Regions from separate parts of the Mesorhizobium sp. SP-1A genome, predicted to be linked through region 2. Evidence: riboswitches for the same ligand, from Rfam matches in the RefSeq annotation. Region 2 holds a riboswitch; the other holds the start of a gene.

Region 1 (7,371 bases), on a different contig from region 2:
TGGAACTGTTCGGCGGCTCGCCCGACGACAACAACGCCTTCTTCTTCTACAACGGCGCCATGTCGGTGCTGCAGCCGATGATCGACGACGGTTCGATCAAGATCAAGTCGGGCCAGATGGGCATGGACAAGGTCGGAACGCTGCGCTGGCTGGCCGCGACGGCCCAGGCGCGCATGGACAACCTGCTCTCCGCCTATTACTCGGACGGCAGCCGCGTCGACGGCGTGCTGGCGCCCTATGACGGCCTCTCGCGCGGCATCATCGCCTCGCTGCGCGCCGTCGGCTACGGCAGCTCCAGCCAGCCCTGGCCGATCGTGACCGGCCAGGACGCCGAAACCGCGTCGGTCAAGGCCATCATCGCCGGCGAACAATATTCGACCGTGTTCAAGGACACGCGCGAACTGGCCAAGGCGACGGTGGAACTGGTCGACAAGGTGCTTTCGGGCGGCAAGCCGGAAGGACTGGACGAGAAGACCTACAACAACGACGTCAAGGTCGTGCCTTCCATCCTGCTGACGCCGGTCGAGGTCGACAAGTCGAACTACGAGAAGCTCGTGGTCGACTCCGGCTACATCAAGGCCGACGAGCTGAAGTAGGATCGCGCATGGAAAGGGGATCCGCCGCCGCGGGCCCCCTTTCCGCCGGCGCACGACGCCGGTAATGTTGCGGCTGCGCAGGAGCGATATCGCGATGGCTTCCACGATCCTGGAGATGCGCGACATCACCAAGACGTTCCCCGGCGTGAAAGCGCTGTCGAACGTCAACCTCAGCGTCGAGGAAGGGGAAATCCACGCCATCGTCGGCGAGAACGGCGCCGGCAAATCGACGCTGATGAAGGTGCTTTCGGGCGTCTACCCGACCGGAAGCTATGACGGCAAGATCGTCTATCGCGGCCAGGACTGCCACTTCAAAGGCATCCACGACAGCGAGCGCGTCGGCATCGTCATCATCCACCAGGAACTCGCCTTGGTGCCGATGCTGTCGATCACCGAAAACATCTTCCTCGGCAACGAGCACGCCCGCCATGGCGTGATCGACTGGAACGCCAACGAGAAGCGCGCCCGCGAGTTGCTGAAAAAGGTGGGGCTGAACGAAAGCCCCGGCACGCTCATCACCAATATCGGCGTCGGCAAGCAACAGCTCGTCGAAATCGCCAAGGCGCTCAGCAAGGAAGTGAAGCTGCTGATCCTGGACGAGCCGACGGCCAGCCTTTCGGAGAAAGACAGCCAGGCACTGCTGGACCTGCTGCTCGAGTTCAAGAAGCAGGGGATGACCTCCATCCTGATCTCGCACAAGCTGAACGAGGTCAGCCGCGTCGCCGACCACGTCACCGTCATCCGCGACGGGCAGACGATCGAGACGCTGGCGCGCAAGGACGTGACCGAGGACCGCATCATCACCTCGATGGTGGGACGCTCGCTGGAGGACCGCTACCCGCCGCGCACGCCGAACATCGGCGACGTCGTCTTCGAGGTGAAGAACTGGTCGGTCTACCATCCTCTCCACTCCGACCGGCAGGTCATCAAGAACATCGACATGAACATCCGCAAGGGCGAGGTCGTCGGCATTGCCGGCCTGATGGGCGCCGGCCGCACCGAATTCGCCATGAGCCTGTTCGGCCGCTCCTATGGCCGCGCCATCACCGGCGAGGTGCGGCTCGGCGGAAAGCCGGCCGACGTCTCCACCGTGGGCAAGGCGGTCGAGCAGGGCATCGCCTATGTCACCGAGGACCGCAAGACCTACGGCCTGAACCTCATCGACCACATCAAGCACAACATCACGCTGGCCAACATGAAGGGCGTGTCGAAGCATCACGTCATCGACGACCTGCGCGAACTGGCCGTCGCCAACGAATACCGCAAGCGGACCAATATCCGCGCCTCCAGCGTTTACCAGCTCACCGGCAATCTCTCCGGCGGCAACCAGCAGAAGGTGGTGCTGTCGAAATGGCTCTTCGCCAATCCGGAGGTGCTGATCCTGGACGAGCCGACGCGCGGCATCGACGTGGGCGCCAAATATGAGATCTACACGATCATCGCGCGGCTGGCCGCCGAAGGAAAGGCGATCCTGGTCATCTCCTCCGAGATGCCCGAACTGCTCGGCATCACCGACCGCATCTACGTCATGAACGAGGGCCGCATGGTCGGCGAGATGCCGATCGGCGAGGCGAGCCAGGAAAAGATCATGCGCGCCATCGTGCGGGGAGAAGGAAAAGCAGCATGACAATCGACAGCGCCCCGGCGCCCCAGAGCGGCGTCGCCGAAGAAGCACAGAGGCAGCGCGTGGCCGTGTCGGCGCTGGTGACGAACCTGCGCGAATACGGCCTCGTGCTCGCGCTCATCATCATCATGCTGTTCTTCCAGTTCACCACGGACGGCACGCTGTTCAAGCCGCTGAACCTTTCCAACCTGGTGCAGCAGAACTCCTTCATCATCGTCATGGCGCTCGGCATGCTGTTGGTGATCGTGTCGGGCCATATCGACCTCAGCGTCGGCTCGGTGGCCGGCTTCATCGGCGCGCTCGCAGCCAACATGATGGTGACCTGGCAGCTCGGCCTGCTGAGCAACCCGCTGGTGGCGTCCCTCGTCTGCCTGGTGGTGGGCGCCGCCATTGGCGCTGCCCAGGGCTACTGGATCGCCTACCACCGCATACCCAGCTTCATCGTCACGCTGGCGGGCATGCTGATCTTCCGCGGCCTGTGCCAGGCCATGCTCGGCGGCGGCCTTTCCGTCGGCCCGCTGCCGGTCGCCTTCAAGGAACTCAGCTCCGGCTTCATCCCCGAGGTGCTCGGCACCTGGACGCTGGTCGCACCGACGGTGAATGCGGCCGGCAAGACCATCGTCGGCAGCGGCATCCAGTTGCAGATGACCTCCGTGGTCATCGGCCTGATCGGCGTGCTCGCATACGCCTATTTCGGCATATCGGCGCGCCGCACGCGCGAGCGCCACGGCTACGAGGCCGAGCCTTTCGGCCTGTTCCTCGTCAAAACGGTGGTCATCAGCCTGCTCGCATTGTTCCTCATCTACCAGTTCGCCACCTACAAGGGCCTGCCGATCGTGCTGGTGGTGATGGGCCTGCTGATCGCCCTGTTCGTCTTCGTCACCCGGCGCATGGTGATCGGCCGCCGCGTCTACGCGCTCGGCGGCAATCCCAAGGCGGCGCAGCTTTCAGGCATCAAGACCGAGCGGCTGACGCTGATGGTGTTCATCAACATGGGCGTGCTGTCGGCGCTCGGCGGATTGATCATCGCGGCCCGCCTCGGCCAGGCCGTGCCGGCGGCCGGCCTCGGCAGCGAACTGGACGTCATCGCGGCCGTCTTCATCGGCGGCGCTTCCGCCATGGGCGGCGTCGGCCAGGTCATCGGCTCGGTGGTGGGCGGCTTCATCATGGGAGTGATGAACAACGGCATGTCGATCATGGGCGTCAATGTCGACTGGCAGCAGGTGGTGAAAGGCCTGGTGCTGCTCGGCGCCGTGGTGTTCGACGTCTACAACAAGAACAAAGGCTGAAGCGCGGCGTCCCGGCGACCGGGACGGGACACACGATCATCGAAGAATACCGAAACGCGGCGCAGGCTTGCGCGGCGCGGAAGAGAGTTTGCCGGCGCTCTCGGCCGCACGGACAGGGAAAGGAATGCTTCCATGCTGATCTCGCAGATTCTGGACGGAGCCGACACCATCCGCGTCGTCGCCCGCAACGGCAGCGGCAAGGCGCGCGTGGTCAACGGCGCCCGCAGCGTCTATTCGCTCGCCATGGAGGCCGCGCGCACGGGCACCGGCCTTGCCGCCCTGATCGAGCGCAACGGTTTCGGCGAGACCGTCGATCTGGAAACGGCCTACCGCAAGGGAGAGATGCTTTCCCCGATCAATCATCCCGACCCCGCTCATCTTCACCTGACCGGCACCGGCCTGACCCATCTCGGCTCGGCGGCGACGCGTGATGCCATGCACAAGAAACTCGATGCCGAGGGCGAGGCACAGCTCACCGATTCCATGAAGATGTTCCGCATGGGACTGGAGGGCGGCAAGCCTGCCAAGGGCCAGGCGGGCGTGCAGCCGGAATGGTTCTACAAGGGCAATGGCACGATGGCGGTGGCGCCCGGTTCGCCGCTGCTTTCGCCCGCTTTCGCGGCGGACGCGGGCGAGGAACCGGAAATCGCCGGCATCTATGTGATCGGCGACGACGGCATGCCCTTCCGGGTCGGTTTCACGCTGTCCAACGAGTTCTCGGACCATGTCACCGAACGGGTGAACTATCTCTATCTCGCCCATTCCAAGCTGCGGAACGCCTCGTTCGGGCCAGAGCTGCTGGTGGGCGACCTGCCGGCAGACATTCGCGGCACTTCGCGCATCCTGCGCGCCGGCGGCACCCTATGGGAAAAGCCGTTCCTTTCGGGCGAGGCGAACATGTCGCACACCGTCGCGAACCTGGAGCACCACCACTTCAAATATGCGGTGTTCCGCCAGCCGGGCGACGTTCATGTGCACATGTTCGGCACAGCGACGCTGTCCTTCGCCGACGGCGTCAGAACCGAGGCTGGCGACGTGTTCGAGATCGAGGCGGCGGATTTCGGCCTGCCGCTGCGCAATCCGCTGGAGATCGAGAAGCCGGCCGAGGTGACGGTGAAGGCGCTGTAGGACAGGCCGCAGGGTCACCGTCCAGGCGCCGGCCGAAAAAATGGTCAGCGCGCGGTGCGAAAATGCTTGGACAGCTTGAGGCCCTGCGCCTGGTAATTGGAGCCGAGATCGGTGCCGTAGAGCGCCTGCGGGCGATCCAGCATATGCTCGTAAACCAGCCGGCCGACGATCTGGCCATGGTCGAGGATGAACGGCACTTCGTGGCTGCGCACTTCCAGAACCGCGCGGCTGCCGGCGCCGCCCGCAGCGGAATGGCCGAAGCCGGGGTCGAAGAAGCCGGCATAATGGACGCGGAACTCGCCGACCAGCGGATCGAAAGGCGTCATCTCGGCAGCGTAGAGCGGCGGCACATGCACCGCCTCGCGGCTGACGAGGATGTAGAATTCATCCGGATCGAGCACCAGTTCGCCGGCACGGCTCTTGTAGATCGGCTCCCAGAAGTCGGCGACGTCCTGCGCGGCGCGCTTGTCGACGTCCACCAGCCCGGTATGGTGCTTGCCGCGATAACCGACCAGCCCGTCCTTGTCGCCAGCGAGGTCGATCGAGAGCGCGATGCCGCCGCCCGAAATGTTGGGCGGATCGGTGGCCACGAGCATCTCGGAGCGGTGCAGCGCATGCAACTCGTCCTCCGACAACAGGGCGTTGCCGGTGCGGAAGCGGATCTGCGACAGGCGCGAGCCGGCACGCACGACGATGGGGAAGGTGCGCGGGCTGACCTCCATATAGAGCGGACCGCCGTAACCGGCGGCGATCTTGTCGAACTCGCGGCCATGGTCGGTCATGACGCGGGTGAAGATGTCGAGCCGCCCGGTCGAGCTCTTGGGATTGGCCGAAGCCGAGACATGCGCCGGCAGGGCGAGGCTTTCCATCAGCGGCACGATGTAGACGCAGCCCGTTTCCAGCACCGCGCCCTGGCTGAGGTCGATCTCATGCAGCTTCAGCCGGTCGAGCTTGGCTTCCACCGTGCTTTCCGGGCCGGGCAGGAACGAGGCGCGCACGCGGAAGGCGCGGTCGCCCAGCCTGAGGTCGAGGCTGGCCGGCTGGATCTGGTCGGCGTCGAGCGGCCGCGGCGATTTCAGCGCGCCGGACCGGAACAGCGCCGCGATGTCCTGGTCGGGAAGAATGCCTGTCTGCCGCAAAAGGTCGCTCCGAAGGCCGGCGAGAACTGGATCATCCCTCTTAGCCAAGCCACCGATTGACGCAAGCCGGGCACGGGTCTAAAGGGGCGTTATCCCGTGGTGATTTGGCCGGTCGGCTTGCAGCCACGTTAAAAAAGTCGCTAAAGGACCGCCTGGCCGCAGAGGCCGTATGGACCGGTTGCGACTTTCGCGGCCGGTTTTTTTGTTGGAACAAGGTCCGATGACGAACGATACGCGCAATTGGAAGCCCGCCACACAGCTTGTCCACGCCGGAACATTGCGTTCCGGTTTCGGCGAGATGTCGGAAGCGATGTTCCTGACGCAGGGCTATCTCTACGAAACAGCGCAACAGGCCGAGGCGCGCTTCAAGGGCGAGGAACCCGGCTTCATCTATTCGCGCTATGCCAACCCGACCGTCGACATGTTCGAGAAGCGCATGTGCGCGCTGGAAGGAGCGGAAGACGCCCGCGCCACCGCGTCGGGCATGGCGGCCGTCGCCGCGGCCGTGCTGTGCGGCCTCAAGGCCGGCGACCATATCGTGGCCGCACGCGCCCTGTTCGGCTCATGCCGCTGGATCGTGGAGACGCTGGCGCCGAAATACGGCATCGAGGCGACGCTGATCGACGGCCGCGAGATCGCCAACTGGGAAGGCGCGGTGAAGCCCAACACCAGGCTGTTCTTCCTGGAAAGCCCGACCAATCCCACGCTCGAGGTGGTCGATATCGCCGCCGTGGCTTCCCTCGCCAACTCGATCGGCGCACGCGTGGTGGTGGACAACGTGTTCGCCACGCCGCTGCAGCAGAAGCCGCTGCAGCTCGGCGCGCATGTCGTGGTCTATTCCGCGACCAAGCATATAGACGGCCAGGGCCGCTGCCTGGGCGGCATCGTGCTGTCGGACAAGAAGTGGATCGACGAGAACCTGCACGACTATTTCCGCCACACCGGCCCGTCCATGTCGCCCTTCAACGCCTGGGTGCTGCTGAAGGGACTGGAGACGCTGCCGCTACGCGTCGGCCAGCAGACGGCGTCGGCCGGCCGCGTCGCGGATTTCCTCGCCGGTCATCCCAAGATCGCGCGGGTGATCTATCCCGGCCGCGCCGACCATCCGCAGGCCGTTATCGTGAAAAAGCAGATGTCGGGCGGCTCGACGCTGATCTGCCTGGACGTGAAGGGCGGCAAGGAAGCCGCCTTCGCGTTCCAGAACGCGCTGGAGATCGTGAAGATCTCCAACAATCTCGGCGACGCCAAGAGCCTGATCACCCATCCCGCGACGACCACGCACAAGAACCTGACCGACGAGGCCCGCGCCGAACTCGGCATGGGTCCCGGCACGCTCAGGCTCTCGCTCGGGCTGGAAGATGCCGACGACCTGCTCAAGGACGTGGAACAGGCGCTGGCGAAGGTGTAGCTCTCCGAAGGAAGCCGAAGCCGCCCGGCATAGGCCGCGCGGCAGCGTTCACAGCAAGGACTTTGGCGCCACCGACCGCCATGCCAGGCTCATGGCGTGGCGCAGCGTGTCGGCGTCGATCCTTTGCAGGATCGCCAGCGTCCACCCTTTACCGCCCCACGACCCCGGCACGGGCTCCAGCATTCCT
Region 2 (7,371 bases):
ACTACGCCGCGATTGGCTTCTTCGGTTCCGACCGTCATCCGCAGCGCGTTGGGAAAACCGTAGCCTGCAACGCGCCGCAGGATATAGCCGCGCGCGGTGAGATAGTCGTCGGCCGCAGATGCCGAATGCTTCCCGTCGCCGGGGAAATGGACAAGGATGAAGTTGCACACGCTTGGCGTGACGCGCAGGCCGAGCGCGGTCAGCCGCTCGGTCAGCCAGGGCAGCCAGGTGTCGTTGTGGGCAAGGCTCTTGTCGACATGGGCACGGTCGCGGATCGCGGCCACGCCGGCCTCGATGGCCGTGGCGGTGACGTTGAAGGGGTCGCGCACGCGCTCCAGCGCCTCCACGACATGGGCCGGCGCATAGCACCAGCCGATGCGCGCGCCGCCGAGGCCGTGCACCTTGGAGAAAGTGCGGGTCATGACGACGTTCTGGTTGCCGGCGACCAACTCGACGCCGGCCTCGTAGTCGTTGCGCCGCACGAATTCGGCATAGGCCGCGTCGAGGACCAGCAGCACGTGCCTGGGCAGGGCGGCGTGCAGGCGTCGCACCTCCTCGAACGGGATATAGGTGCCGGTCGGGTTGTTCGGGTTGGCCAGGAACACCATCCTGGTGCGCGGCGTGACGGCGGCGAGGATGGCGTCGACATCGACGCGCTCGTCCTTCTCCCCGGCCACCACGGGCGTGGCGCCGGCCGCCTTCGTGTAGATCGGATAGGCGAGGAAGCCGTGCTCGGTGTGGATGGCCTCGCCGCCCGGCTCCAGATAGATGCGCGACAAGAGCGCGAGCGCCTCGTCGGAGCCGTTGAAGCAGACGATGTTGGCGGCGTTCAGCCCATGCGCCTCGGCGATGGCCTGCCGCAGGCGCATGGCGGTGCCGTCGGGATAGAATTCCAGCCGAGCGGCGACCTCGCGCGCTGCCTCGATCGCCTTGGGCGAGGCGCCCAGCGGGTTCTCGTTGGAGGACAGTTTATGCAGCTTCACGCCCGCGGGAGCGGCGCTCTTGCCCGGCACGTAGGCCTCGATGTCCATGATGCCCGCGCGGGGGCGGGGACGTGCCTGATCTGCTGTCTTTTCCATGCCGAAGGATCCGTCGCAAAGCCTGAAGTGCGGGGCCGCTGGGGAAATACAGGCCATGGCGGGTTCTGTCGAGGGGAGACGCGGTCCGCTTAGGCGCGGCGTGCCGCATTGCCATTGACGGAGACCGCCGGCGGGCATAGATACGGGCGGCGTTCGTGGTGATTTGCCGGTCGGCTTGCAGCCACGTAAAAGAAGTCGCTAAAAAGGGCCGCAGACAACAAGTCCGTACGGGCCGGTCGCGATTTCGCCGCCGGCTTTTTGTTTTGAGCCGGCCCTTTTTTGGAGCTTGTGCCATGCCGATCAAGATCCCCGATCAACTCCCCGCCCGCGAAGTGCTGGTGCGCGAGGGCGTGTCCGTGATGGACGAAGGCACGGCGCTGCGGCAGGACATCCGTCCGCTGCAGATCGGGCTCCTGAACCTGATGCCGAACAAGATCCGCACCGAGACCCAGTTCGCGCGGCTGATCGGCGCCTCGCCGTTGCAGGTGGAGCTGACGCTGGTGCGCATCGGCAACCACAAGGCCAAGAACACGCCCGAGGAGCACCTGATCTCGTTCTACCAGACATGGGACGAGGTGAAGGAGCGCAAGTTCGACGGTTTCATCATCACCGGCGCGCCGATCGAGCTGCTGCCCTTCGAGGACGTGACCTATTGGGACGAGTTGAAGCAAATCCTCGACTGGACGACCAGCCACGTCCATTCCTCCTTCTTCATCTGCTGGGGGGCGATGGCGGCCGCCTGGCATTTCCATCGCGTGCCGAAATACACGCTGGAGAAGAAGGCCTTCGGCGTGTTCCGCCACCGCAACCACGCGCCGGCATCGCCCTATCTCGCCGGCTTCTCGGACGATTTCGCCATTCCCGTCTCGCGCTGGACCGAGGTGCGCAGCGCCGACATTTCCTCAGGCACGGGACTGGACATGCTGATGGAATCGGACGTGACCGGCCCCTGCCTGCTGGCGGAGGCGACCGGCAACCGGCTCTACATGTTCAACCACATCGAATATGATTCCACCTCGCTGAAGGAAGAGTACGACCGCGACGTGGCGGCCGGCGTCCGCATTGAGGTTCCGCACGAATATTATCCCGACGACGATCCGACGCGCAAACCGCTCAACCGCTGGCGCTCGCACGCCCATCTGCTGTTCGGCAACTGGATCAACCAGGTCTACCAAACCACGTCCTACGACCTGGAAGCCGTCGGCAGGAGCGCGCAGCCCGCCTCATAGCCAGGGCAGAAAGTCGTCGCTCAGGCCCGGCGCCGTTCCTGCGGCGGAGGCGGCTCGACGGCGCCGGCGCGGATGCGCGCCGGTCCCAGCGCCTTGCCGGAGGTGTCCTTGACGATGTCCAGCGTGCGCGGGAAGAATTCGTAATTGTGCTGGCCCCGGCCGATGTTGAGGATCGCCGCCTTCGGCAGATGCTTGGCGAACATGGCGAGCACGCGCTTGGCCGTGGCGCCGTCGAAGGTGTCGAGAGCCTCGTCTATGACGACCCAGTCCGGCTGCCGGAGCGCGACCGAGACGAAGGCCAGGATCCGCTGCTCGTCCTCGCTCAGCTCATGGTCCCAGCGCGCGGTGCGGTCGAGCGAGCCTGAAAGGCGCTCCAGCCCGACTTCCGCCAGCAGCGCCTTGAGGTCGTCGTCGCGTGGCGGCTTGTCGCCGTCGGAACCGTCCAGCACTTCGCGCAGCGTACCGGGCGCGAAATAGGGAGTACGCGGCACGAAGACCGGCGACTGCCCCGCCGGCATGCCGATGCGCCCCGTGCCCCAGGGCCACAACCCGGCCACCGCGCGGAAGAACAGGGTCTTTCCGGCGCTGGGGTCGCCGGTGACCAGCACATGCTCTCCCGGCCTGATCGCGGCGTGCTCGTCGCGCAGGCGGGTGCAGCCGCCCGGCGAGACGATCTCAAGGCTGTCGAAGGTCATGCGGCCGTCGGCGTTTTCGGTGAACTCGATGCGCCGTTCCTGGCCGTGGAGCTGTTCGGCCTCGCCGAGCGCCAGCCGGAAATCGGCGACGCGCATCAGCGTGGCGCGCCAGTCGGCGATGGAGCCGATATTGTTGACGAACCAGCGCAGCGAGGAATGCACCTGGTTGAAGGCGCCGACGGCCATCATCAGGCCGCCGAAGGAGATGTCGCCGGCGAAATAGACCGGCGCGGCCACCAGGATCGGCGCCACAACGGTGATCCAGCCATAGGTGTCGGTAACCCAGGCGAGGTTGATCTGGGCGGTATAGATGCGCAGCATGGCCGAAAGCAGCGAGCCCAGATCGGTCTCCAGCCTGCGCCGTTCTCCAGCCTCGCCTCGCGCGAGCGCGACGGCGTCGACATGTTCGTTGACGCGCACCATGGAGGAGCGCAAATTCGCCTCGCGCGCATAGCGTTCGCTGTTCAGCCGGATCAGCGGCCGTCCGACCAGCCAGCTCAGCCAGGAGGCGGTGCCGGCATAAAGGAACGCCGCCCACACCATGTAGCCGGGTATGGCGACGGCGTGGCCACCGATGTGGAACACGAAGCCGGACGAAAGCTCCCACAGCACGCCGACGAAAGAGACCAGCAGAATCACCGATTGAAGCAATCCCTGGCCGAGGTCCGTCGAAAGGTCCGACAGATGTCCCGCATCCTGCTGCATGCGCTGGTCGGGATTGACGCCGATGGCGCCGGCATGCGCCACGCGGAAGGCGCGGCCGGGCTTCATCCACTGGTCGATCAGGTCGAGCGTCAGCGCCTCGCGCAGGTGCAGCCGGAAGCGCTGGTTCAGCCATTGCTGGCCGATGTTGAGGGCGAGCAGGCCACCGGCTATGGCGGCGAAGACGACGAGCTGTTGCAGGAATTGCGGCAAGTCGCGCCGTTGCAGCGCGTCATAGAACGGCTGGTTCCAGCGGTTGAGCAGGATCTGCCCGTAGGAGGTCGCCACGACGACGGCCAGGATGCCGAAGGCCAGCCACAGCAACGCCCGGCGCACCGGCGAACCGCTCAGACCCTCGCGGATCGTCGCCAACTGGTCCCTGAAGCTGCTGGACTGGTACTCTGCGTCGCGGCTGTCGCTCATGGCGGCGTTCCGATGCGGCCGCCGCCGGCCTGCCTGCGCAGGCCGGTTGCTCCCTGCGGCGTAAGTACCGGCACGAAGACGCGGCGCGAGGCGCGCTGCACCGCCGGTATGCCCTGGTAGAGCCGCTTCTGCGCTTCCACCACGATGGCGCCGGAAAAGATCGGCCAAAGCCGCCTGCCGCCGCGCTCGAGGATGTTGTGGAAGTGCATCAGGAAACTGCTTTGCGAGGGAGGGAAATAGAGCGCGTCCGACCATGCGGCCGGGGTGAAGTTCGCTTCGCGCAGCAATTCGGCAAGCTGCGAGCGCGAATAGGGGCGGCCCGTGCCGAAGGGCGTGTGTTCGAAGCGCGCCCAGACGCCGCGCCGGTTCGGCACCACGATGAGGGCGCGTCCGGCCGGCGACAGCACGCGCCAGATCTCGTTCAGCGTCTCGCGCGGGTTTTCCGCATGTTCGAGCGAGTGGACCAGGAGCATGCGGTCTATAGAGGAATCGACCAGCGGCAATTCCTCGTCGAACACCAGGGCCGTAGCGGTGGGCCCGGTCGCCGGCCACACCACGGCGCCCTGCGTGGCCGGCATGAAGGCGAAGACGCGCTCGGCGTCGGCGCCGAAGCGTTCCAGCCAGGGCAGGGTGTAGCCGAGGCCGACCAGCCGCTCGTTGGGGATCGTCGCCCAGATCGAGGACAGCGCCATGGTGATCGACTGCTCGACCAGCCTGCCCAGCGGACTCGCATAGAAGGAGCGGAGATCGACGATGTCGGAATGCATGGGCGCGACGCTATCTGCGATGGACGACGAATTCAACAAACCCTCCCATGTCGGCGCGGGCCGCCCCGCCGGGTGACAGCGGCCACGGCAAGCCCTATCTCTGGTCCCGGACCGCGGCGTTTTGGATGCAACCGGGAGACGGACATATGGCCATCGAGATCGAACAGTTCATGTGCCTGACCGACAATTTCGGCGTGCTGCTGCGCGATCCGGCGAGCGGCGAGGTCGCGCTGGTCGATGCGCCGGAGGAGGCACCGATCCTGGCCGCCGTAAAGCGCACCGGCTGGACGCCGGGCCTGATCCTCACCACGCATCACCATGCCGACCATGTCGGCGCCAACGAGGCGCTGAAGAAGCGTTTCGGCCTGCGCATCGTCGGGCCCGAGGCGGAAAGGGCGAAGATTCCCGGCATCGACCATGGTGTCGGCGAAGGCTCGACCCTGCGCCTGGGCGGCGAGGCGATCGAGGTGATCGAGACGCCCGGCCACACGGCCGGCCATGTCTCCTATCACTTCCCGAAATCGAAAGTGGTGTTCACCGCCGACACGCTGTTCGCGCTGGGCTGCGGGCGCCTGTTCGAGAAGCCGGCGCCGGTGATGCATGCGTCGCTCAAGAAGCTGGCGGCGCTGCCGCATGAAACGGTCGTCTATTGCGGCCATGAATATACGCTGGCCAATGCGCGTTTCGCGCTGACCATCGATCCGGGCAACGCGGCCTTGCAGGCACGGGTGAAGAAGATCGAGGCGCTGAGGGCGCGGGACAAGCCGACGCTGCCGACCACGATCGGCGAGGAACTGGCGACCAACCCGTTCCTGCGCTGGGGCGACCCGGCCATTCGCAGCAATCTCGGCATGGAGAACGCCTCCGACGCCGAGGTGTTTGCCGAGATCCGCCGCCGCAAGGACACTTTCTGACGCCGGCGTCAAGCGAGCAGCAAGCCCAGCGTGATGACGGCCTGCGCGGGATAATAGAGCAACCAGACCGCGCGGTGCATCCAGGCGCGGTGCGGCGAGTCCTGCGCCATGAGGAACTTTTCCGTGGCCAGCACGGCGTCCGAGGCCATGAACAGCACCGCGCCGCCGATGAGCGCCAGCGCAGGGGTGGTCAACGCCGCCAATCCCATGGCGAGGATCGCCGCGACATAGGCCGCGACCGGCATCCGCAACGCGCCCACCCGCGGCCACAGCAGCCGGAGCATGAGAAGCGCGAACCCCGCCATGGCGAGCGCCAGCGCCAGATGCCAGGGCGCGGCGCGGAAGGCTTCGAGCCCGCTGCCGGTCTTCAGGAACAGCGCGATATAGACGAGGTGCGCGGCAAGAAAGCTGGCGAGCCCGCCGAGAAAGGCGGCTTCGCCTTCGCGCGACAGGAAGGCGTCGCCGATGGCGCTGAGCGCCAGAGCGGCGACCAGCAGCCAGGGGCCGCCCTGCAGGAAGGCCAGCAGGGCGAGCAACGCGACCGAACCGGCCTTGGCCGCCGTGCGTGACAGGCGCGGCGGTGTCGGCGGCGCGCAGGCATAGATGATCGCGGCCGCCAGCGAGAACAGCAGGGTGGCGTTGGGCGTCGCCTCGATGCCGCCGGCAAAGGGCAGCGGGATCATGCGCCGGCCCCGTCGCGCAGCGGCGCGCGCCTGCCGAACAGCAGCGACTTGGCGGCCAGCACCGCCCCGCCGGTGATCAGCACGCAGGCGGCGAGAATGCGCCAGGAGGGCTCGGCAAAGCCGAAGACGATCAGCACCAGCGTCGAAAGCAGCGGCGCGGCATAGCTGGCCGCGCCCAGGACCTGGATGTTGCCGCGCTTCACGCCGATGTCCCAGGCATAGAAGGCCGCGCCCACAGGCATCAGGCCGAGGCCGAGCACCGCCAGCCACTGGCCGGCGTTTTCAGGCCAGACGGTGTGTTCGAGCAGCAGGTGGCAGACCAGCGAGAGCGCGGAGGTGGCGGCGCAGAACCATGTCACCACCGTGGTCGGCACGGACGGAAAGCGCCGCGACAGCAGCGAATAGGACGACCACAGCACGGCGCAGACGGCTGCCATGGCGTAGCCGAAGCCGTAGCGCGGGTCGAAGGCCAGCGCGCCGCCGCGCGTGACGATCAGGAAGGTGCCGGCAAGGCCGAGCAGGGCGCCGGCGACATGGTACCAGGCCAGCCGCTCGCCCGGCATCAGCGCCGAGCCCAGCACGATCAGCAGCGGCCACAGATAGGCGATCAGGCTCGCCTCGACGGCCGGCGCGTTGCGCAGCGCGGTGAAGTAGAAGAAGTGATAGCCGAACAGGCCGAGGATGCCGATGGCCCAGACCTGCGGCGGAATTTTCACGCGCGCCGCGGGGGCGGGCGTCAGCAGCCGCGCGGCGAGGCCGACGCAGGTGCCGATGGCGAAGGTGATGGCCGAAAGCTGGAAGGGCGGCATGGTGCCGGAAGCGTCGGTCAGCAGCGCCAGCAGCGCCCACATGGCCACCGCCGAAAAGCCGATCAAGGTC

What was found. A riboswitch is a leader RNA that binds a small molecule or an ion and turns the genes downstream of it on or off. The one in region 2 is predicted to bind S-adenosylmethionine.
Region 1: another riboswitch for S-adenosylmethionine. It lies ahead of QU595_RS01855 (O-succinylhomoserine sulfhydrylase); the one in region 2 lies ahead of metA (homoserine O-succinyltransferase).

Annotation. Positions count from the first base shown of each region.
Region 1 covers NZ_JAVXZD010000001.1:398,283-405,653, reverse strand. Annotated here, with positions in the region: gene chvE (multiple monosaccharide ABC transporter substrate-binding protein) at 1-596, shown strand, start outside; gene mmsA (multiple monosaccharide ABC transporter ATP-binding protein) at 691-2,223, shown strand; gene mmsB (multiple monosaccharide ABC transporter permease) at 2,220-3,509, shown strand; gene araD1 (AraD1 family protein) at 3,642-4,637, shown strand; gene QU595_RS01860 (2'-deoxycytidine 5'-triphosphate deaminase) at 4,682-5,776, opposite strand; SAM riboswitch at 5,863-5,940, shown strand; gene QU595_RS01855 (O-succinylhomoserine sulfhydrylase) at 5,997-7,184, shown strand; gene QU595_RS01850 (MmcQ/YjbR family DNA-binding protein) at 7,233-7,371, opposite strand, start outside.
Region 2 covers NZ_JAVXZD010000005.1:382,428-389,798, forward strand. Annotated here, with positions in the region: gene hisC (histidinol-phosphate transaminase) at 1-1,079, opposite strand, end outside; SAM riboswitch at 1,225-1,303, shown strand; gene metA (homoserine O-succinyltransferase) at 1,373-2,308, shown strand; gene QU595_RS23375 (ABC transporter ATP-binding protein/permease) at 2,329-4,128, opposite strand; gene QU595_RS23380 (class I SAM-dependent methyltransferase) at 4,125-4,895, opposite strand; gene gloB (hydroxyacylglutathione hydrolase) at 5,042-5,809, shown strand; gene QU595_RS23390 (lysoplasmalogenase) at 5,818-6,489, opposite strand; gene QU595_RS23395 (DMT family transporter) at 6,489-7,371, opposite strand, start outside.